DNA from 3 places in the Phyllobacterium sp. CL33Tsu genome. Region 1 is predicted to be linked to each of the others. Evidence: predicted binding sites of a transcription regulator. Region 1 holds the regulator's gene; each other region holds the start of a gene.

Evidence for each region. Region 1 encodes PhoB, which activates phosphate uptake and scavenging genes when phosphate is short. Its sites were predicted from a motif close to TGTCATNNANCTGTCAT; they were not measured.
Region 2: BM074_RS11125 (UDP-2,3-diacylglucosamine diphosphatase) is a predicted target of PhoB. The motif match lies at 4,706-4,722, and genes of this name have one in related genera.
Region 3: BM074_RS07285 (DUF2794 domain-containing protein) is a predicted target of PhoB. The motif match lies at 3,056-3,072, and genes of this name have one in related genera.

What each region holds. Positions count from the first base shown of each region.
Region 1 covers NZ_FORJ01000002.1:168,341-175,079, forward strand. Annotated here, with positions in the region: gene BM074_RS10440 (nucleoside deaminase) at 1-337, opposite strand, end outside; gene BM074_RS10445 (LCP family protein) at 570-1,697, shown strand; gene arsC (arsenate reductase (glutaredoxin)) at 1,707-2,129, opposite strand; gene dmeF (CDF family Co(II)/Ni(II) efflux transporter DmeF) at 2,210-3,151, opposite strand; gene BM074_RS10460 (metal/formaldehyde-sensitive transcriptional repressor) at 3,148-3,426, opposite strand; gene phoB (phosphate regulon transcriptional regulator PhoB) at 3,588-4,274, opposite strand; gene phoU (phosphate signaling complex protein PhoU) at 4,293-5,018, opposite strand; gene pstB (phosphate ABC transporter ATP-binding protein PstB) at 5,041-5,814, opposite strand; gene pstA (phosphate ABC transporter permease PstA) at 5,885-6,739, opposite strand, start outside.
Region 2 covers NZ_FORJ01000002.1:310,271-317,009, reverse strand. Annotated here, with positions in the region: gene gltX (glutamate--tRNA ligase) at 1-1,192, shown strand, start outside; gene BM074_RS11135 (DUF2865 domain-containing protein) at 1,110-2,168, opposite strand; gene BM074_RS11130 (NADP-dependent malic enzyme) at 2,260-4,557, opposite strand; gene BM074_RS11125 (UDP-2,3-diacylglucosamine diphosphatase) at 4,788-5,609, shown strand; gene BM074_RS11120 (glycosyltransferase family 4 protein) at 5,599-6,693, shown strand.
Region 3 covers NZ_FORJ01000001.1:1,497,993-1,504,731, reverse strand. Annotated here, with positions in the region: gene acnA (aconitate hydratase AcnA) at 1-1,746, shown strand, start outside; gene BM074_RS07290 (DUF1223 domain-containing protein) at 1,934-2,707, shown strand; gene BM074_RS07285 (DUF2794 domain-containing protein) at 3,097-3,468, shown strand; gene BM074_RS07280 (GNAT family N-acetyltransferase) at 3,475-4,032, opposite strand; gene BM074_RS07275 (Bax inhibitor-1/YccA family protein) at 4,184-4,960, opposite strand; gene BM074_RS07270 (ABC transporter permease) at 5,152-6,739, opposite strand, start outside.

The sequences.
Region 1 (6,739 bases):
AGAGGCCGAACGGTTCTGCCTGTTCATTGGAATAAGCGAACTTGATATCGCCAATACCGGCCATTCGCATCGCTGCTAGGCACATGGGACACGGTTGGCCGCTTGCGTAGACCGAGCAGCCGTCCAGACGTGGGGATTGCAATGCAAGCCCGGCAGCACGCAGGGCCAGAAGCTCGGCATGTGCTGTTGGATCGTTGTCGGCCTGAATCCGGTTGACGCCGCGCGCGATGACCTTGCCGTCCTTGACGACCACGGCCCCGAAAGGACGGCCGCCGCTTTTTGCATTGTCCAGTGCAAGGGCGATCGCTTCTTCGAGAAATTGATTGATGTCCGTCATAGTGCGGTAGCGCCTTCCTTCAATTCGCGCCCTCAGCATAGTCGTTCTGCCGTGTGTCGCAACGGCTTGGCCATCTCCTTGCGGCGTTCGCACGCTCTTTGCATGGCAAAGGTCTTGTTCGAATTCTCTGGCATTCGCGTTGTTGCTTGTGCGATGCGCATCGTTAAAACGGAAATGTTAGTTGGCTTGGCCCGGATAATGATTACCTTGGCTTGTTCTACTGGAGAATTTTGTGAGTGACGGATTGATCAACAGCGCGCCGAAGCCTGAGGGCGATCCTCAACGACGCCGGCGGCTGCATTTGCTGCTCGCTTCCGTCACTTGCCTGATGCTTGTAATCCTGCTTGCCATTTGCGGCATGTATTGGAAGTTCACGAGCAATCTGCGGCACTTCGAGGTTGCTGAAGCCGACCTCGGCAATCGCCGCCCGGCCAAGGCATCGCCTGATGCACTCAACATCCTGATCGTGGGTTCGGACCAGCAAACCGTTTCCGTCGCCAACCCCGGCGAGCGCAGCGACATCCTCATGCTTGCGCATCTTTCGGCCGATCGCAGCGAGTTGAATGTCGTGAGCTTCCCGCGCGACCTGCTCGTTCCCCTTCCCGCCTGTTCCGGCCGCGAGGGCCTGCCCGGCCAGCGGGCGCACCTCGGCATGATCAACTCATCGTTCATGTTCGGAGGCATCAGCTGCACCTGGAAGACCGTCGAAACCCTGACGGGCATAAAGATCGATCACGTGATCAAGGTTGATTTTAGCGGATTCAGGCGGATTGTGGAGGCCATCGGCGGCGTCGAATACTGTATTTCCGAACCAATCCACGACAAGCTTGCCGGGCTGGACCTCGCTGCGGGATGCCAGACCCTCAATGGCGAAGAAGCGCTAGGCTACGTGCGCGCCCGCTACAGCATAGGCGACGGCACCGATATCGGACGCATTCATCGTCAGCATGAATTCTTTGGTGCCATGGCTCAAAAATTGCTCGGAGCGCAATTGGCGAACCCTGTGCGGGTCTTCAGCTTTATGGATGCCGCGACGAAATCCGTCATCACCGACCCGGGTTTCAGTCCCGGCGTGATGCGGGAACTCGCCTTCGCCGTCCAGCATCTTTCGTCTGAAAATATTCACTTCATCACCATGCCATGGCACTATTCGACGGCATCCCCCGGACGGGTCGAATGGGTCGAAAAGCCTGCAAAGCGGCTTTTCCGCTCGATAGCCGCCGATAAATCCCTGATGGATACTGAGTTCACGCGGGCCAAGATCGGCGAGCCGCAAGATTCCACGACCAAGCCCTGCGGCGCCAGCCGCGTCGACCACTGCGCCGAAATTTCGCAGGCCGATGGCGTTGCTCGTCCATAACATCGAGGCTCAGCGGATGCGAGTGCCCGAGCTGTCGATAACGACCTCACCATCCTCCTTGGAAAACGGGCCCTTCTGCGCATCTGGCAGGATCTCAAGCACAATTTCTGAAGGGCGGCTGAGGCGCACGCCTCTTTCGGTCACGACGAAAGGACGTTCGATGAGGATTGGATTGGCCATCATCGCGTCGAGAAGCGCATCGTCGTCCAGCGAAGCATTGTCGAGGCCAAGCTCGACATAGGGCGTACCTTTTTGGCGCAAGGCCTGGCGCACGCTAAGACCAGCCCGGCTGATCATTTCCTTCAGGGTTTCCCGGCTCGGCGGCGTCTTGAGATATTCCACGATCACCGGCTCGATCCCTGCATTGCGGATCATGGCGAGGGTATTACGCGAGGTACCGCATTTCGGGTTGTGGTAAATCGTGACGGTCATCACATGGGCTCCCGGCTATTCGAACGTTCGTCGCACGTGGGGTCTTCAAAGCTCAGCGTGTGACACACCCGAATCGAAATTTACGCGGCCTTCGGCTCTACCTCAACGGTCACATGCGACAACTCATGGATATGTGCGAGTTTGGCACGATAGGACGACGGCGCTTTCGGATCGTCGCTCAAAAGCGAAACAATGGCACCGTGATGCCCCGGGCCAAGCTGCCAGACGTGCAGGTCGGTAATCACGTCGCCCTCCTTTTCGATGGCGCCACGTATTTCATCAGGCAGGTCTTCACCCTGAGGGACATAGTCGAGCAACACGCCGCCCGCATCGCGGATGAGACCCCATGACCATCTGGCGATAACAAGAGCACCGACAATTCCCATGGCCGGATCGAGCCAAAGCCAGCCGTAAATGCTGCCCGCGAGAAGGGCGATGATGGCGAGGACGGACGTCAGCGCATCGGCAAGAACGTGCAGATAGGCGGCACGCAAATTATGATCGTGACCGTGGTGATGATGGTTATCGCCATGGTGACCGTGGTGATGATGGCTATGGTCGTCGCGCAAGAGCCAGGCACAAACAAGGTTGACGGCAAGGCCAAGCACGGCAACGGAGATCGCCTGCGGAAAACTGATCGAGATCGGGTTGGCAAGGCGTAGGAAACTCTCCCAGCCGATCAGCAGTGCAATAAGCGCGAGGATCACAGCGCTGGCAAAACCTGCGAGATCGCCGAATTTTCCCGTGCCGAAGGTGAAACGCGGATTGCTGGCATTCTTCCTTGCATAGAGATAGGCCAACGCCGCGATCAGCATCGCGGCAGCATGTGTCGACATATGCCAGCCATCGGCGACAAGCGCCATCGAGCCGAAAACCGTTCCCGCCACGATCTCCGCAACCATCATCGTCGCGGTCAGCGCGATCACAAACCAGGTGCGTCGTTCGTTGCGCTCGTGATCGTCACCCAGAAACACATGAGCATGCGTGCCTTGAGGCAAATGGATCGCGTGATCGTGGCTCATTTCAGATACATCCTTACAACGTCGATGAGATCCACGGCGCCCTTGGCGCGTTCGCTGTCCGTCTCGGTGCCGGGATCGACGACGTGCATGCGAATATGATCTTCGATGAGTTCACCCATCAGGCCGTTTACCGCCCCGCGCACCGACGCCACCAGGTTCAAAATGTCGCCGCAAGGCATTTCCGCTTCGAGCGCACGCTCGACGGCCTCCATCTGCCCCTTGAGGCGACGGATCCTTGCGAGGAGTTTTGATTTTTCCTTCGTAGTGTGAGACATAATATAGCCCCCTACCCTATATTTGTGTAAATTTCAAGTCCAGGACACCCGAGGACTGAGGGTTTAAGGACATTCTCGGCGGACTACAAAATACCAAAAGGCGTCGCATCAGCCATCTAGCGCTGATGCGACGCCCTTGTTAGAACCGCAATAATTGAGAATCAGCCGAACGAATAGCCGGCGCCACGTACGGTGCGGATCGGATCTATCGAACGTCCGATATTGATCGCCTTGCGCAGGCGACCAACGTGGACGTCAACTGTGCGATCATCGACATAGATGTCCGCACCCCAGACATTATCGAGCAACTGGCCGCGCGAAAAGACTCGTCCGGGTGACTGCATGAGGAATTCGAGCAGCCGAAACTCCGTCGGGCCAAGTTTTAGCTCGCGCTCCTTGCGGAAAACGCGGTGCTGTTCGCGGTCGAGCTTGAGATCGCCGAAGCTCAGCACGTGCGAAAGCAGGCTCGGATTGACGCGGCGGAGCATGGATTTGATGCGCGCCAGGAGTTCAGGCGTCGAAAACGGCTTGACCATGTAGTCGTCGGCACCGGTCGAAAGGCCGCGAACGCGTTCGCTTTCCTCGCCGCGGGCGGTGAGCATGATGATTGGCAGGATTTCGGTCTCGCGCCGCGCCCGCAGGCGGCGGCAGAGTTCGATGCCCGACAGGCCGGGCAGCATCCAGTCGAGGATCAGAAGATCCGGAACGTTCTCGCGCAGCGCAATTTCCGCTTCGTCGCCACGTGCGATCGTCTCGACAACATAGCCTTCAGCTTCAAGATTGTACCGGAGGAGGACGCTCAGGGCTTCCTCGTCCTCCACAACGGTGATTTTGGGAGCTATTGCCATATCAAGCCTTCAGTTGAATTAGGACTCGGTCGTTTCATCCACAATAATAGTATGTGTCTGGTCTTCCTTGGGACGTTCCGCCGGCAGTTGCGAACCGGTAACAATGTAATAGACTGTCTCGGCAATATTGGTGGCGTGGTCGCCTATGCGCTCGATATTCTTGGCGCAGAACAAAAGATGCGTACAGGCGGAAATGTTGCGCGGATCTTCCATCATGTAGGTCAGCAATTCGCGGAACAGCGACGTATAGAGCGCGTCGATTTCGTCGTCGCGTTCGCGCACAATGTTCACCTGCTGTACCGAGCGCGTCGCATAGGCGTCGAGCACGTCCTTCAGCTGCGTCAAGGCAAGTTCGGCGATTGTCTGCAAGCCGCGGTAGACCGAGAGCGTCTGGCGGGTATCGGTCACGGCAACGACGCGCTTGGCAATGTTCTTGCCGAGATCGCCGATACGCTCGAGATCGGAGGAAATGCGGATCGTCCCGATGACTTCACGCAGGTCGATCGCCATCGGCTGGCGCTTGCCGATGATGGTAATGGCCTTTTCATCGATCTCGCGCTGACCGGCGTCGAGGATCAGATCGTCCGAAATAACGCGCTGCGCCAGCGCATTGTCGGAATTGACCATGGCGGCGACCGCCTGTTCGACCATGCGTTCGGCATGACCACCCATCTCGGCGATCTTGTGCGTCAGGAACTTCAGTTCGTCATCGTAAGAGCGCACAGTGTGCTGCAACTCGGTCATGTGCTTTGTCCTCGTTCCTGCGTCAGCCGAAGCGTCCGGTGATATAGTCCTGGGTGCGCTTCTCGGTGGGGCTTGTGAACATCATTTCCGTATCGCCGACCTCGACAAGATTGCCGAGATGGAACATGGCCGTGCGCTGCGAAACGCGCGCTGCCTGCTGCATCGAGTGGGTAACGATGACGATGGTGTAGTTTTCGCGCAATTCATCGATCAGTTCCTCCACCTTTGCGGTGGCGATCGGATCAAGCGCCGAGCACGGCTCGTCCATGAGGATCACTTCCGGACTGACGGCGATGGCGCGGGCAATGCACAGGCGCTGCTGCTGGCCGCCGGAAAGTCCGGTGCCTGCCTCATGCAGGCGATCCTTCACCTCATCGAAAAGGCTGGCGCGGCGCAGGCTTTTCTCAACGATTTCATCAAGTTCGTGGCGACCCTTCGCGAGCCCGTGAATGCGCGGGCCATAGGCGACGTTCTCGAAAATAGACTTCGGAAAAGGATTGGGCTTCTGGAACACCATGCCCACCCGGGCGCGCAGCTCGACAACGTCGATCTTAGGATTGTAGATATCCTCGTCATCGAGCGTGATCTTGCCGCCGATCTTACAGCCTTCGATGGTGTCGTTCATGCGGTTGAGACTGCGCAGGAATGTCGACTTGCCGCAGCCCGAAGGGCCGATCAGCGCCGTGACCATCTTTTCCGGCACGTCGAGGCTGACACCGAACAAGGCCTGCTTGTCGCCGTAGTGAACAGTGACTTCCTTGCCTTGCATTTTGATTGCGTTGGGCTGGGCGCTCATCTTGTCGTTTACCGCCTTTTCGAGATTTCGTTCCGTCATAAGGTTCATAACTAGGTCCTCTCTCGAACAGTTACCAGCGGCGCTCGAAGCGGCGACGCAGAAGGATGGCCGTGATGTTCATGACCGCGAGGAAGAGAAGCAGCACGATGATAGCACCGGACGTCCGCTCGACGAAGGCGCGCTCCGCTTCGTTGGCCCACATGTAGATTTGCACGGGCAATGCCGTCGAAGGATCGAGCGGCGTTACCGGATTGTTGGCGACGAAAGCCACCATGCCGATCAAAAGCAGCGGCGCGGTCTCGCCGAGGGCATGCGCCAGGCCGATGATGGTACCGGTCAGAATGCCGGGTGCGGCGAGCGGCAGGACGTGATGGAAAACCATCTGCGTCTTCGATGCGCCAATGCCAAGCGCCGCCGCGCGGATGGACGGGGGTACGGCACGCAGCGCGGCGCGCGTCGCGATAATGATTGTCGGCAGCGTCATCAGCGTCAGCACGAGACCGCCGACCAGCGATGCCGAGCGCGGCATATGCAGGAAGTTGATGAAGACTGCGAGGCCGAGCAGACCGAAGACGATCGACGGGACCGCCGCAAGATTATTGATGTTGACCTCGATAATATCGGTCAGGCGGTTCTTCTTGGCGTATTCCTCAAGATAGATCGAGGCGGCAACGCCGATGGGCAGCGAGAGGCCGAGCACGATCAGCATCATATAGAGCGAACCGATGAGGGCGACGCTGAGACCCGAAGTTTCAGGACGGCTTGACGCGCCATAGGTGAAGAGACCGGTGTTGAAGCGCTGGGCCATGGCGCCGTCAGCCTTCAGCTTGTTCATCCATTCGACCTGCTTGTCCGAAACCTTGCGGCGCGACTGGTCGACGCTCAGATCGATCTGTCCCTTGAACGCGGAGTCGATGTCGGCGCC
Region 2 (6,739 bases), 140 kb from region 1:
TGATTGGCTCGGCATCGAGCCAGTGCGCATCGAATATCAGTCGAAGCGCATTCCGCTCTATGACGCTGCTGCCGAAAAACTCAAGGCCGCGGGCGTCCTTTATCCGTGCTACGAGACCGCCGAGGAACTCGAGCGCAAGCGCAAGCTGCGCCTGGCGCGCCGGCTGCCGCCGATCTATGGCCGCGAGGCGTTGAAGCTGACCGCGGCCGATCGGGAGAAGCTCGAGGCCGAGGGTCGCCGGCCGCACTGGCGCTTTCTGCTGCCGAATTTCAAGGACGATCCATTTGCGATAGCGCGCACTGAGGTTCATTGGGACGATCTGGTGCGCGGCCGCGAAACCGTCGATCTCTCCTCGCTGTCCGATCCGGTCCTGGTGCGCGAAGACGGGACCTATCTTTATACCTTCACTTCAGTGGTCGACGATATCGACATGGACATTACCCATATCATCCGCGGCAATGACCACATCACCAATAGCGGCGTCCAGATCTCGATTATCGAGGCGCTGGGCGCGAAGGTTCCGGCGCTCGGCCATATCAATCTCCTGACGACGGCATCTGGCGAAGGAATTTCCAAGCGCACCGGCGCATTGTCGATCGGCAGCCTGCGCGGCGATGGCTACGAGCCGATGGCGGTGGCGAGCCTTGCCATGCTGATCGGCACATCGGAAAATGTTACCGCAGTGCCGGACATGGCTTCGCTGGCCGCCATATTCGATCCGGCCGCGACATCGAAATCGGCGTCGAAATTCGATCCTGCCGATCTCGATGCGCTCAACCGTGCCCTGATCCATGCGATGCCTTTCGAGGAAGTCAGTGACCGGCTCGCAGCGCTTGGTGTTAAGGGCGTCCGGGCGGGAGCCTTTTGGCTCGCCGTGCGCGGCAACCTTTCGAAGGTTTCAGATGCCGCCGCCTGGTGGACGATCGTGAACGAGGGGCCCGCAACGGATGTGGCTGTGGCCGCGGAGGATATTGATTTCGTGCGCGCCGCTTTCGACCTGCTGCCGGCCGAGCCCTGGAGCCGGGAGACCTGGAAACAGTGGACCGATGCGGTCAAGGATCAGAGCGGGCGCAAGGGCAAGAGCCTGTTCATGCCGCTGCGCATCGCGCTTACCGGGCTGACTTCTGGTCCGGAGCTTGCGGATCTGCTGCCCCTTCTTGGTCGGGAAGGAACGTTGGCCCGACGACCCTGACCTTGCGGTTGGGATCGATCGGCTTGTCTTCGGTAAGCGGCTTCGGCTTCTCCACCTCGGCCTTCTTCGCCTCTGGTTCTCCGAGTTGAATGATCGAGGAGGCCTGCGTCGCAGGCTGGCCGGCAGGAACGGCAGGCTCGGTCTTCGCCTCTTGTGGTTGGGCTGATGGCTTTGCAGCCTCGGCAGGCGTCGCGGTCTCGATCGTTGGTGCGGCCGGTTTGGTTGGCTCGGCTATAGCGGGTTTGGGCGTTGGCGCTGCCACTTTCCTCGGATCGCCGAGTGCCTTGAAGTCGCCGGCCGTCTTTTGACAGCTGCATTGCGGCGTTCCATTGGCGCCGACCTTGCGGAATTTGAAGGCGTTCGGCGTGTTCCGGTAGGCATCGCCGCGCAGCGAAATCATCGCGGCGGGGTCCTGATTCTCGGTCGGCCGATAAAACAGTTTCGCGCCGGTACATTGAGACTGGCATTGCGCTTGATCGCGCGCGAAATTCTCCGCACCCGTATCGTAGGAGATCGGGAAATAATAGCCGTCGCAGCTGCGCACGCACAGCGTCTGGTAACGTCCGCCGGAAACGGGAGCCGTGCTCATTTCCGGCTCGACAGGTTCCGGCTCGGTTCCATAAATCTCATAGGAAGGCGCGGCAGTCGCACGCCGCGGCGTGTCACGCAGCGGGTAATCGCGCTGGGGTGCCTCGTGTACCGGATAGTCGGGTATTGGTTGATCGCGCAGCGGCACGTCGTAATGCGGCTCATCGTGAATGGGCGAGTCAACGATGGGGCAGTCATTGGCATCGAGCGCAGCCACCACGCGGTCGCGGCGGAGTTGCAACTCGTAGTCGTCGACATCGGCATTGCTGTTCAATTGGTCGAGACGTTCCTGCATCCGCACGCAATTGTCGGAATTGGCATAAGCAAGCGGGGCCGTCGCGAGAATTGCGGCCGCGGCGATGATGGCAGATTGGAGTGTCCGATGCATGAGGCGGTCCGGAAAGTTCAGGGGCATTCGACGGGTGCGAATGCGCCTGAACCATCCACGGCCATGCGGCAGCAATAAGACGGTCCCTGTCTCAATCAACGCGCTGTGATGCCTCCACCACGGCAAGCGCAGTCATGTTGACGATGCCGCGCGATGTCACGGAAGGCGTCAGGATATGGGCCGGCTTGGCAGCGCCGAGCAGGATCGGCCCGACATGGAGCGCGTCGGTAACGCTCTTGACCACATTGAGCGTGATGTTCGCAGCATCGAGATTGGGGAAGACGAGGAGATTGGCCTCGCCGTTCAGCCGCGAATGCGGCAGCACGCGTTCGCGAAGCACCTGCGACAGCGCCGAATCGCCATGCATTTCGCCGTCCTGCTCGAGATGCGGTGCCTTGGCACGGAGCAGTTCGGATGCATGGCGCATCTTTGCTGCGCTTTCGGAATCGCGCGATCCGAAATTCGAATGCGACAGCAAGGCCGCCTTGGGCTCGATGCCGAAGCGACTGATTTCGCTCGCCGCGAGCACAGTCTTTTCGGCGATCTCCTCGGCGGTCGGATCGATGCTCACATAGGTGTCGGTGAGGAAGAGAACGCCGCGCTGCGAAATAAGCAGGCTGAGCGCCGAGAAATTGCGGATGCCTTCAAGCTTGCCGATGATCTGGTCGACATTGCGCAAATGCCGCTCGAAACGTCCTTCAAGCCCGCAGATCATGGCGTCGGCCTCGCCGCGCACGATGGCGAGCGCCGCAATGACGGTGCTGCTGGCGCGAACCATGGTGCGCGCCACTTCCGGGGTGGTGCCGCGCCGCCCGGTGAGCTTGACAAGAAGATCGACGTAATCGCGGTAGCGCGGATCGTCCTCGGGATTGATGATATCGAAGTCCTTGCCGACCTTGATCTTCAGGCCGTAGCGCTTGAGGCGCGTCTCGATAACCTGCGGGCGTCCGATCAGCGTCGGAAGCGCAATCCCTTCCTCGAGCACGACCTGCGCGGCGCGCAGGACGCGTTCGTCCTCGCCATCGGCATAGATCACGCGCTTCTTCTCAGCCGTTTTCGCCGTCGTGAAGATCGGCTTCATGATCAGCCCGGAACGGAAGACGAAGCGGTTCAAGCGGTCAAGATAGGCATCGAAGTCGTCGATCGGACGCTCGGCGACGCCGGTATCCATGGCTGCCTTGGCAACAGCCGGGGCGATGCGCAAGATGAGGCGGGGGTCGAAGGGCGAGGGAATGAGATAGTTCGGCCCGAAGGTCGGGGTCTCGCCTGAATAGGCGCGGGCAGCAACATCTGATGGTTCTTCACGGGCGAGCGCCGCGATGGCCTGAACGGCGGCCATCTTCATCTCTTCGTTGATCGCTCTCGCGCCGCAATCGAGCGCGCCGCGGAAGATATAGGGGAAGCAAAGGACGTTGTTGACCTGGTTGGGGAAATCGGAGCGGCCGGTGCAAATCATAGCGTCGGCGCGCGCGGCGCGGGCTTCCTCCGGCATGATCTCCGGTGTCGGATTGGCGAGCGCCATGATCAGCGGGTTCGGCGCCATCTGCTTGAGAAGCTCTGGCTTGAGCACGCCGGCGGCAGAAAGGCCGAGGAAGACGTCGGCCCCGCCAATGACGTCGGCAAGGACGCGCGCATCGGTTTTCTGCACATAGACCGATTTCCAGCGGTCCATCAGCGTATTGCGGCCCTCGTAAACAACGCCGTCAATGTCGCAGACCCAGATGTTGTTGCGGTCCGCACCAAGCTTGACGAGAAGATTGAGGCACGCGAGGGCGGCAGCGCCGGCGCCAGAGGCAACGATCTTGATCTTGGAAAGGTCCTTGCCGGCAAGCTCCATGCCGTTGAGGATTGCAGCGGCGACGATGATGGCGGTGCCGTGCTGGTCGTCATGGAAGACGGGGATGTTCATCTTGGCGCGCAGCTGTTCCTCGACCTCGAAACATTCCGGCGCCTTGATGTCTTCGAGATTGATGCCGCCGAAGGTCGGTTCGAGCGCGGAGACGACGTCGACAATGCGGGTGATTTCCTTGGCGTCGATCTCGATGTCGAAGACGTCGATATTGGCGAACTTCTTGAAGAGCACCGCCTTGCCTTCCATGACCGGCTTGGAGGCGAGGGGGCCGATATTGCCAAGGCCAAGCACTGCCGTTCCGTTGGAAACCACGGCTACGAGGTTGGCGCGGCTCGTATAGTCAGCGGCGGTCGCCGGGTCTTCGTGAATGGCAAGGCACGGGGCGGCAACACCGGGGGAATAGGCTAGCGCGAGATCGCGCTGGTTGCCGAGCGTCTTTGTGGCCTGGATTTCCAGCTTACCCGGCTGAGGAAAGCGGTGGTAGAACAGCGCGCTTTCATCGAGGTCAGAGCTGCTGGGCGTTTTGTCGTTGGCCATGGAGCGGGTCCTTCCGGAAAATTGGTGCGGCGCGTTCACAAATCATCAGTTCAGGCATTTCTAGCATGCTTGAATAACATCCAGACGCATAAATGAAGTCCATTTTGTTACAAGTGTTTATCATCCGAAAACATGCAGTTTTCCGCACCGTCATATGATTGTGACATGAATCGGGTTTGTGTCAGCGCAACCGGACGCCCCCGCGTCAGCGCTGAACGGAGATCAGCATCATGGTCGAGAACGAGGCCCGCAAATTCCGCACACTTTTTCTTTCCGATGTCCATCTCGGTTCGAAAGGTGCGAAAGCCAGTTTTCTTCTGGATTTCCTGAAGTATCACGATGCCGATACGATCTATCTCGTCGGGGATATCGTCGATGGCTGGCGCCTGCGCCGCAGCTGGCACTGGCCGCAGGAGCACAATGATATCGTGCAGAAGCTGCTGCGCAAGAGCCGCAAGGGCGCGCGCATCCTCTACATCGCCGGCAACCATGACGAGTTCCTGCGCGATTTCCAGGGCACCCATTTCGGTGGCATCGAGGTCATGGACCGGACGATGCACGAGACCGCGGATGGACGAAAGTTCCTCGTCATTCATGGCGACCAGTTCGATGTAGTGGTGCGCAACGCCCGCCACATCGCCTATCTCGGCGACTGGGCCTATGACGCGGCCCTCGCGATCAACACCATCATGAACAAGGTGCGGCGCATGCTCGGCCTGCGCTACTGGTCGTTCTCGGCCTGGGCGAAATTCCGGGTCAAGAAGGCGGTCAATTTCATCGGCTCGTTCCAGACCGTCGTTTCCGATGAAGCGCGCCGCATTGGCGCCGATGGTGTCATCTGCGGGCACATTCACCACGCAACGATCGAGCAGATCGACGGCATCGAATATATCAATACCGGCGACTGGGTGGAAAGCTGCACGGCCATCGTCGAGCATTTTGACGGCCGCATGGAACTCCTGTCGTGGACGCACCTGATCGGTGAACAGGCTGGATTTGCACCGGTCATCCGCCTCGATGACAAGCGCCCCAAGGCGGCGAATGCGGCCTGAGCCAAGCGTTCAGCCCAAACGGCTCGTTATCGTTTCGGACGCCTGGCATCCCCAGGTCAATGGGGTCGTACGTACCCTGACCAAGCTGCGCGAGCAAATGGAGGCGCGCGACTTCGACGTAACGATCATCTCGCCGGCCGACTATCGTTCGGCTCCGTGCCCGACCTACCCGGAAATTCGCCTGGCGCTGACGCTTCCGCATGCCGTGAAAGCGCGCATCGAGGCGCTGCAGCCGGCTTTCGTCCATATCGCGACCGAAGGTCCACTGGGCATCATGGCGCGACGTGCCTGCCTCAGGAATAATTGGCGGTTCACGACCAGCTTCCACACGCGCTTTCCCGAATATCTGCGCGAGCGCCTGCCGGTGCCGCTGGCCTGGACCTATGCCTTCCTGCGCCGCTTTCACAATGCTGCCGAAACCTGTCTCGTGCCGACGCAATCGATCAACGACGAACTTTCCGCGCGCGGTTTCAAGACGCTGAAGGTCTGGACCCGCGGCGTCGATCGCAAGCTCTTCCGTCCCCAGCCGGTCGATCTCAAACTTAACCGGCCGATCTTCCTGTGCGTCGGGCGGGTCGCGCCGGAGAAGAACCTCGAAGCCTTTCTGACGCTCGAACTGCCAGGGACGAAGCTCGTCGTCGGTGACGGGCCGAGTTTGCCGGAGCTCAAACGCAAATATCCGGATGCGGTTTTTGCCGGCAAGAAGGAGGGTGAGGAACTGGCGCGCTACTATGCGGGTTCGGACGTGTTCGTCTTCCCGAGCCGCACTGACACGTTCGGGCTCGTGCTGCTCGAAGCGATCGCCTGTGGCGTGCCCGTGGCCGGCTATCCCGTCCCAGGTCCGAAGGATGTGATTGGCGTCTCGGGCGCAGGCGTCCTTTCCGATGATCTCAACGAAGCCGCGCTTGGCGCGCTGGCGATGGGCAAGGTCGATCCCGATGCCAGGCTCAGGAGCTTCCGTTGGGAAGCTTGCGCCGATATCTTCGAAAGCGCGCTGACGGAGATCGTTCCTTCGCGCGAAACAGTCGCGAGGTGGATTAGCCGCAAGCGCGCGGTCCCGGCGCGGCAACCGTCGGACCTATAGAACTCCCACAATTATCGCGAGCATTTCTAGGCGGGTGCAGTATTTC
Region 3 (6,739 bases), on a different contig from region 1:
ACCTGCGGCTTTTTCCCGATCGATGGCGAAACCATCAATTACATGCACATGTCGGGCCGCGACGAAGACCGGCTTGCCCTGGTTGAAGCCTATTCGAAGGCGCAGGGCATGTGGCGCGAGAGCGATTCGCCCGATCCAGTCTTCACCGACACGCTTGAACTCGATCTCGGTACTGTCGTGCCTTCCATGGCGGGACCGAAGCGCCCTGAGGGCCGTATTGCGCTGGAAGGCATCGCTTCCGGCTTCCACGAGTCCCTGCAGAAAGAATACAAGAAGACGACGCAGTTCGACGCGCGTTACGCGGTTGAAGGCGAGGACTACGATCTCGGCCATGGCGACGTTGCCATCGCTGCGATTACCTCCTGCACCAACACCTCGAATCCGAGCGTCCTCATCGCCGCAGGGCTCCTTGCCCGCAACGCGGCCGCCAAAGGCCTGAGGTCGAAGCCCTGGGTGAAGACATCGCTTGCCCCCGGATCGCAGGTGGTTGCCGCCTATCTCGAGAACGCCGGACTGCAGAAGGAACTCGACAAGCTCGGATTCAACCTTGTTGGCTTTGGCTGCACGACCTGCATCGGCAATTCCGGCCCGCTGCCGGCGCCGATCTCCAAGACGATCAACGACAAGGGCCTGATCGCGGCCGCCGTACTTTCGGGCAACCGCAACTTCGAAGGCCGTGTCTCCCCGGACGTTCAGGCGAACTACCTCGCCTCGCCGCCGCTCGTTGTCGCCTATGCGCTCGCCGGTACCGTAACGAAGGACCTCACCACCGAGCCGCTCGGCGAAGATCAGAACGGCAACCCGGTCTTCCTCAAGGACATCTGGCCGTCATCGCATGAGATCCAGGAGTTCATCGTAAAGAACGTTACCCGCGCACTGTTTGCATCGAAATATGCCGACGTCTTCAAGGGTGACGAGAACTGGCAGGCGGTGCAGGCGCCTGCCGGCCAGACCTACGCATGGGACGACCAGTCGACCTATGTGCAAAACCCGCCCTACTTCGTCGGCATGGGCAAGACGCCAGGCAAGGTCAACGATATCAAGGGTGCACGCATCCTGGGTCTCTTCGGCGACAAGATCACCACCGACCATATTTCGCCGGCCGGTTCGATCAAGGCGGCTTCACCTGCCGGCAAGTACCTCACCGATCACGGCGTCGCCCCGCTGGACTTCAACCAGTACGGCACGCGTCGAGGCAATCATGAGGTCATGATGCGCGGCACCTTCGCCAATATCCGCATCCGCAACCACATGCTTGGTGAGAACGGCCGCGAAGGCGGCTACACGATCCATTATCCTTCCAAGGAGGAAATGCCGATCTACGATGCTGCCATGCAGTATCGTGCGGAGAATGTGCCGCTGGTGATCTTCGCCGGCGTCGAGTACGGCAATGGTTCGTCGCGTGACTGGGCGGCCAAGGGCACCAGCCTTCTCGGCGTCCGCGCCGTTATCGCTCAGTCGTTCGAGCGCATCCACCGTTCGAATCTCGTCGGCATGGGAATCGTGCCATTCGTTCTCGAAGACGGCACGAGCTGGCAGTCGCTCAGCCTCAAGGGCGACGAAATCGTCTCGATCGACGGGCTTGCCACGATCCAGCCGCGCCAGAAGACATTCGCCACGGTCACCTATGCCGATGGCAGTGTCAAACAGGTGCCGCTCATCTGCCGCATCGATACGATCGACGAGCTTGAATATCTGAAGAACGGCGGCATCCTGCAGTACGTGCTGCGCGATCTCGCCGCCTGACGCTCCAATGACATGAGTATTGAAGGGCCGCCGGGTGATCGGCGGCCCTTTTGAATGAATGTGAGCCAAAACGTGATCGAATTCACCTCAAAGTGACTTCCCCTTGAAAAGTGCGGCTCCTATCAATCTTCTCGCAATCCTTTTATCCGACAACAATCCCACTCGAATTGGGAAGAGAATTTAACCCGTGTATCTGCGCAAACTTTCCAGACGCTTGCTGATCGGCGCACCGCTCATTGCTGCGGCGGCCTATGTGCTTCCGGTCTGCGCTGATGATGTTGGCAAGAAACCCGAGGGCGTTGTCGAACTCTATACGTCGCAGGGTTGCGGATCCTGCCCTCCCGCGGACGCGGTACTCAAGGAACTCGTCGCGGAAGGCAAGGTCGTCGCGCTCGCCTTTCACGTGGATTATTGGGATTATCGGGGCTGGATCGACACGCTCGCCCTGCCTGAAAACACCGAACGCCAGAATGCTTATCGCGTCGCACTGGGCCTCAACGGCGTCTATACGCCCCAGGTGATTATCAACGGCCGTGTCCACGTCAACGGACAGGATGGACAGAAGATTCGCCGCCGCATCGCCGAGATGCGCGATACCGATTCGGGCCTTACCATTCCGGTCAATATTGCCAAGGCAACGCCCGACCGCCTCGTCATCGATATCGGCCAAGGGCCAGTACCGACAAAACCTGTCCGCGTCCTCCTCGCCTATTTCAATCGCGAATCCATCGTGGCCATTCCGGATGGCGAAAATATCGGGCGTAAAGTCAGCTATGCCAACAGCGTGCGTGCGATGGAAACAGTCGGCATGTGGGACGGCAAGGCCCAGAAGATTGAAATACCGATCAGCGAAATTGCCAGCAAGAAGTCGACAGGATGTGCCGTGCTTCTGCAGGAGATGCTGGGCGAGGGTCAGCCAGGACCAATTATCGGCGCGTCGATCATGGCCGCCAAACAGTAGCCGAAAGCGCTCTCCTAAACAAAAACAGGCCGGATAAATCCGGCCTGAGATATTGGGGCATGTTGCCATTCAGGGAGACTGATGGTTCGGCCCAAACAACCCGTTGGGCGGGGGGCTTGGGGTATCGGACTGTCAAGACCGAACCGTCTCAGACAACATGCGAGGGATGTTGGGTGCGGAATCGGGCGGCAATGCGAACAGAAAATGGCGAGAATGTGTCCAATAATCACCATTGGAGACAGTGCGTATTTCTTCGTGACATCATAGCAAAACCGGTTCCTAACCCTCGTCGTCGCCTTTCGGAAATCATTCCGGACTTGTAAATCGGCGCAGAAAAGGTCACCCTGATGTCATCCAGGTGTCACACGGCATACAAAGGCGGATGATTGATGGACAGCAATGCAGGTGGCGACGAAGCGCAACAGCAGGCAACTTTAATCCCCCTCACACGCAGTAGCGAGTTGCCCGTTACCTTCAACCGGCGTGAACTGGATCAGATCCTTCGAATCTACGGTTTCATGGTTTCCGCTGGCGAATGGCGGGACTACGCCATTGACCACTTGATGGATCGAGCGGTGTTTTCCATCTTTCGCAGGGCCAGCGAGGTTCCGATGTTTCGGGTGGTAAAGAACCCGAAACTTGCCCGCAAGCAGGGCGCCTACAGCGTTATCGCGGCGAGCGGTCTTATTCTCAAGCGCGGCCACGACCTCGACCGCGTTTTGAAGGTGTTCGACAAGGGTTTGAGCCTCGTGCGTGGCTGACGCGTTTTAAGCGTCTTCGCTCCGCAAGGGCGGCTTTCCTGGAAGCGTATGCGCCCCGCCATTCATCTCCAGCTGCATCAGCACAGTATCGAGCCAGCGTCCATGCTTGAAGCCGGAGGCTCTGATTGTTCCGGAATATGTGAACCCTGCGCGGGTATGGAGCCTAACGGAAGCGGAATCCTCGTGGCCATCCCCGATGACGGCGATAAACTGCCGGAAACCAAGGGAGGTACAGTCCTTGATCAACTGGCTGAGCAGTTGCTTGCCCAAGCCCTTTCCCTTAGCGTCGGGCGCGATATAGATCGAATCCTCCACCGACCACCAATAGGCCGGACGCGTGCGGAAATAGCTTGCATAGGCGTAGCCAATCACGGCCCCGTCCAGTTCGGCGACGATATAGGGAAAGCCGTCCGTGGTGATTGCGTGGAACCGCTTCGTCATTTCCGCCTGGTCCGGCGGGTCGATCTCATAGGTCGCCGTTCCGTGAAGGACGGCATCGCGGTAAATTTCGGTGATGCTCGCGAGGTCGGCTGGCTGCGCCGGGCGGATATGAATCTCTGACATTGGCTCTCACAGGGGGAAAATGATCGTGCCCGTTTCATGCACGTCTTTGCCGGCATTTTAAAGTGGAAACGCGTTACTCTGGTGGGGAATTACGCCCAACAAAAAGGGCAGCGTTTCCGCCGCCCTTTTTGTTATTTTCCATGCTCGAAGCCTAGTTGCGGTTACCCAGGAACTGCAGCAGGAACATGAACATGTTGATGAAGTCGAGGTAGAGCCGCAGGGCGCCCATGATTGCCTTGCGGCCATAGGTGTCCGAAGCGTCGCCTTCGTAATACATTTCCTTGATCTGCTGCGTGTCATAGGCAGTCAGGCCTGCAAAGACCAGGACGCCGATTGCCGAGATTGCGAACTGCAAAGCGCTTGATGCAAGGAAGATGTTGACCAGCGACGCAAGGATGATGCCGATCAGACCCATGAACAGGAACGAGCCCATCGCGGACAGATCACGCTTCGTGGTGTAGCCATAAAGCGAAAGAGCACCAAACGACGCGGCGGTGATAAAGAAGGTCTGCACGATGCTTCCCGAGGTATAAATCAGGAAGATCGAGGACAGCGAGAGACCGACAAGTCCAGCATAAACCCAGAATGTGGTCTGCGCGGCAGATACGCTCATCCGCTCAATGCGGAAACTCAAGAAGAACACTGCGGCAAGCGGCGCGAGCATGACAACCCAACGCAGCGGCGAGCCGTAGAGGGCAACACCGAGATTGGTCAGCATCTTGCCGTTCGGCAACTGTGCGGCGGCGAGAGATGGGTCATTGGTTGTCGCGAAATAAACGGTGGCGAGCGCAGCGAGACCGGTCACTGCGAGACCGATGCCCATTAGATTGTAGACCTTCAGCATGTAGCTGCGCAGACCCTGATCGATCCCCGCGTCCACACGCATTCCGGCCGATGTGCGGGCCTGGATATTGCGATAGTCAGCCATGGTTTTCCTCATTTGCTTCGTCCCGTCGGGTGTCGGGTTATTCCCCAGGCGCCGCTGGCGGGACCCCAGCATGCCTTGCGACGAATTATGGGGATTCCTCGGGTCCATAACAAGACCTCAACTACTCAAGATTGCGTGTTAGCGCGCCAAATTATGAGTAAATTGGTAAAAATCGCACTCGTTTAACGATTTCAGAGGTTTCGCAGGATCGGCGCAGCCTTTTGTCCAAGAATTCGCCAGGTTCCGGCAAGCCCAAAACCGACCGTTAAAACGAGCGCGATAATGACGGTCATGACGGCGACTTCGGGCTGGAAATAGGCCGGCAGCGTCATGACCCGCACCACCACGTACCATGCAGCCGCACTGCCGGCGAGAAGAGCGAAAATAGCCGTCGAAAGACCGAGCAGCATATATTCAAGGCTGAAAGCCTTGATCAGCGTGCGCCGGGTCGCGCCAAGCGTTTTCAACACTACAGCATCGTGCACCCTAGCGCGGTTGCCGGCTGCGAGCGCGCCGCCGAGGACAAGAATCGAGGCGATCAGTGCCACCGAAGCTGCGGCGCGAATGGCAACGGCGAGCTGGCCGACGAGTTCGTTGGCAATGGTGATCGCATCCTTGACCCGTACCGTCGTGACCGCCGGGAACGCCTGGGTCACATTGCGCATGACAGCGGCCTCCTCCTGCGGAGTGGAGGTCGGGTCCGTCAAAGTCGCCAGCCAGGCATGCGGCGCGCCCGCAAATGTATTGGGCGAAAAAACCATCACGAAGTTGATCGCGAGCGATTCCCATTGCAGTTGCCTTAGATTGGCAATGCGCGCCGTTACATTGCGGCCAAGCACGTTGACGGTCACCGTATCCCCGACCTTGAGGCCGAGATTGGTCGCCTCTTCCGCCGAGAACGAAACCAACGGTTCGCCGGAATAGTCGGCGGGCCACCACTCGCCCTTGGTCAGCGCCGAGTTTTCAGGCACGTTCTTCGCATAGGTAATGCCGCGGTCGCCGCGCAGGACCCACGCGCCCTCTGGCGCAATGGTCATTTTGGTAACGTCCGTGCCGTTCAAGGCGATGATGCGCCCGCGCAACATGGGAGCGCTGACGATCTTGCCGTTGGGAGCCGATTTCTGCAGAACGCCTTTGAATTCGTCCACCTGGCGGCTCTGTATATCGACGAAGAAGAAATTCGGCGCCCGCTCAGGGAGATTGCCGGCGAGTTGCTGACGCAAGCTGCCATCGATGAGGCCAAGCGTAACGAGAAGCGTCAGGCCGAGCCCCAGTGACAGCACAACCGAGGGAGTAAGCGCGCCGGGGCGATGGATATTTCCGATCGCGAGCCGCAACGCCGTCGAGCGGACACGCGGAGCCCGGCGTGCCAGCCACTGCACGAATACCGAGACGCCGCGCAAGACGAGGAAGGAAAATGCCACCGCGCCAATAAAGATCGTGGCGATCCGCCTGTCGTAAGAAAAATACACAGCAAGCGCGCACAGCACCGCGATGACGGCAGCAGCGGCGATGATGTAGGCAGGCTTTGGCCAGCCTCGCTGCTCGAATCCCTGCTCGCGGAAAAGCGCCGTCGCCGGAACGTCGCGGGCCCGCCCCAATGGGAGAATGGCGAAGGCGAGTGTCGTCAGGAAACCGAACAGGGCGGCCCATGCCAATGCGCCGGGGTAAAAACCGCCTTTGGCCGCTATCGGCAACACGCTCTGCAAGGCATAGCCCGCCACATAGGGGATGATCGCGGCAAGCACGAGGCCGATCGCAATACCGACGAGCGAAATC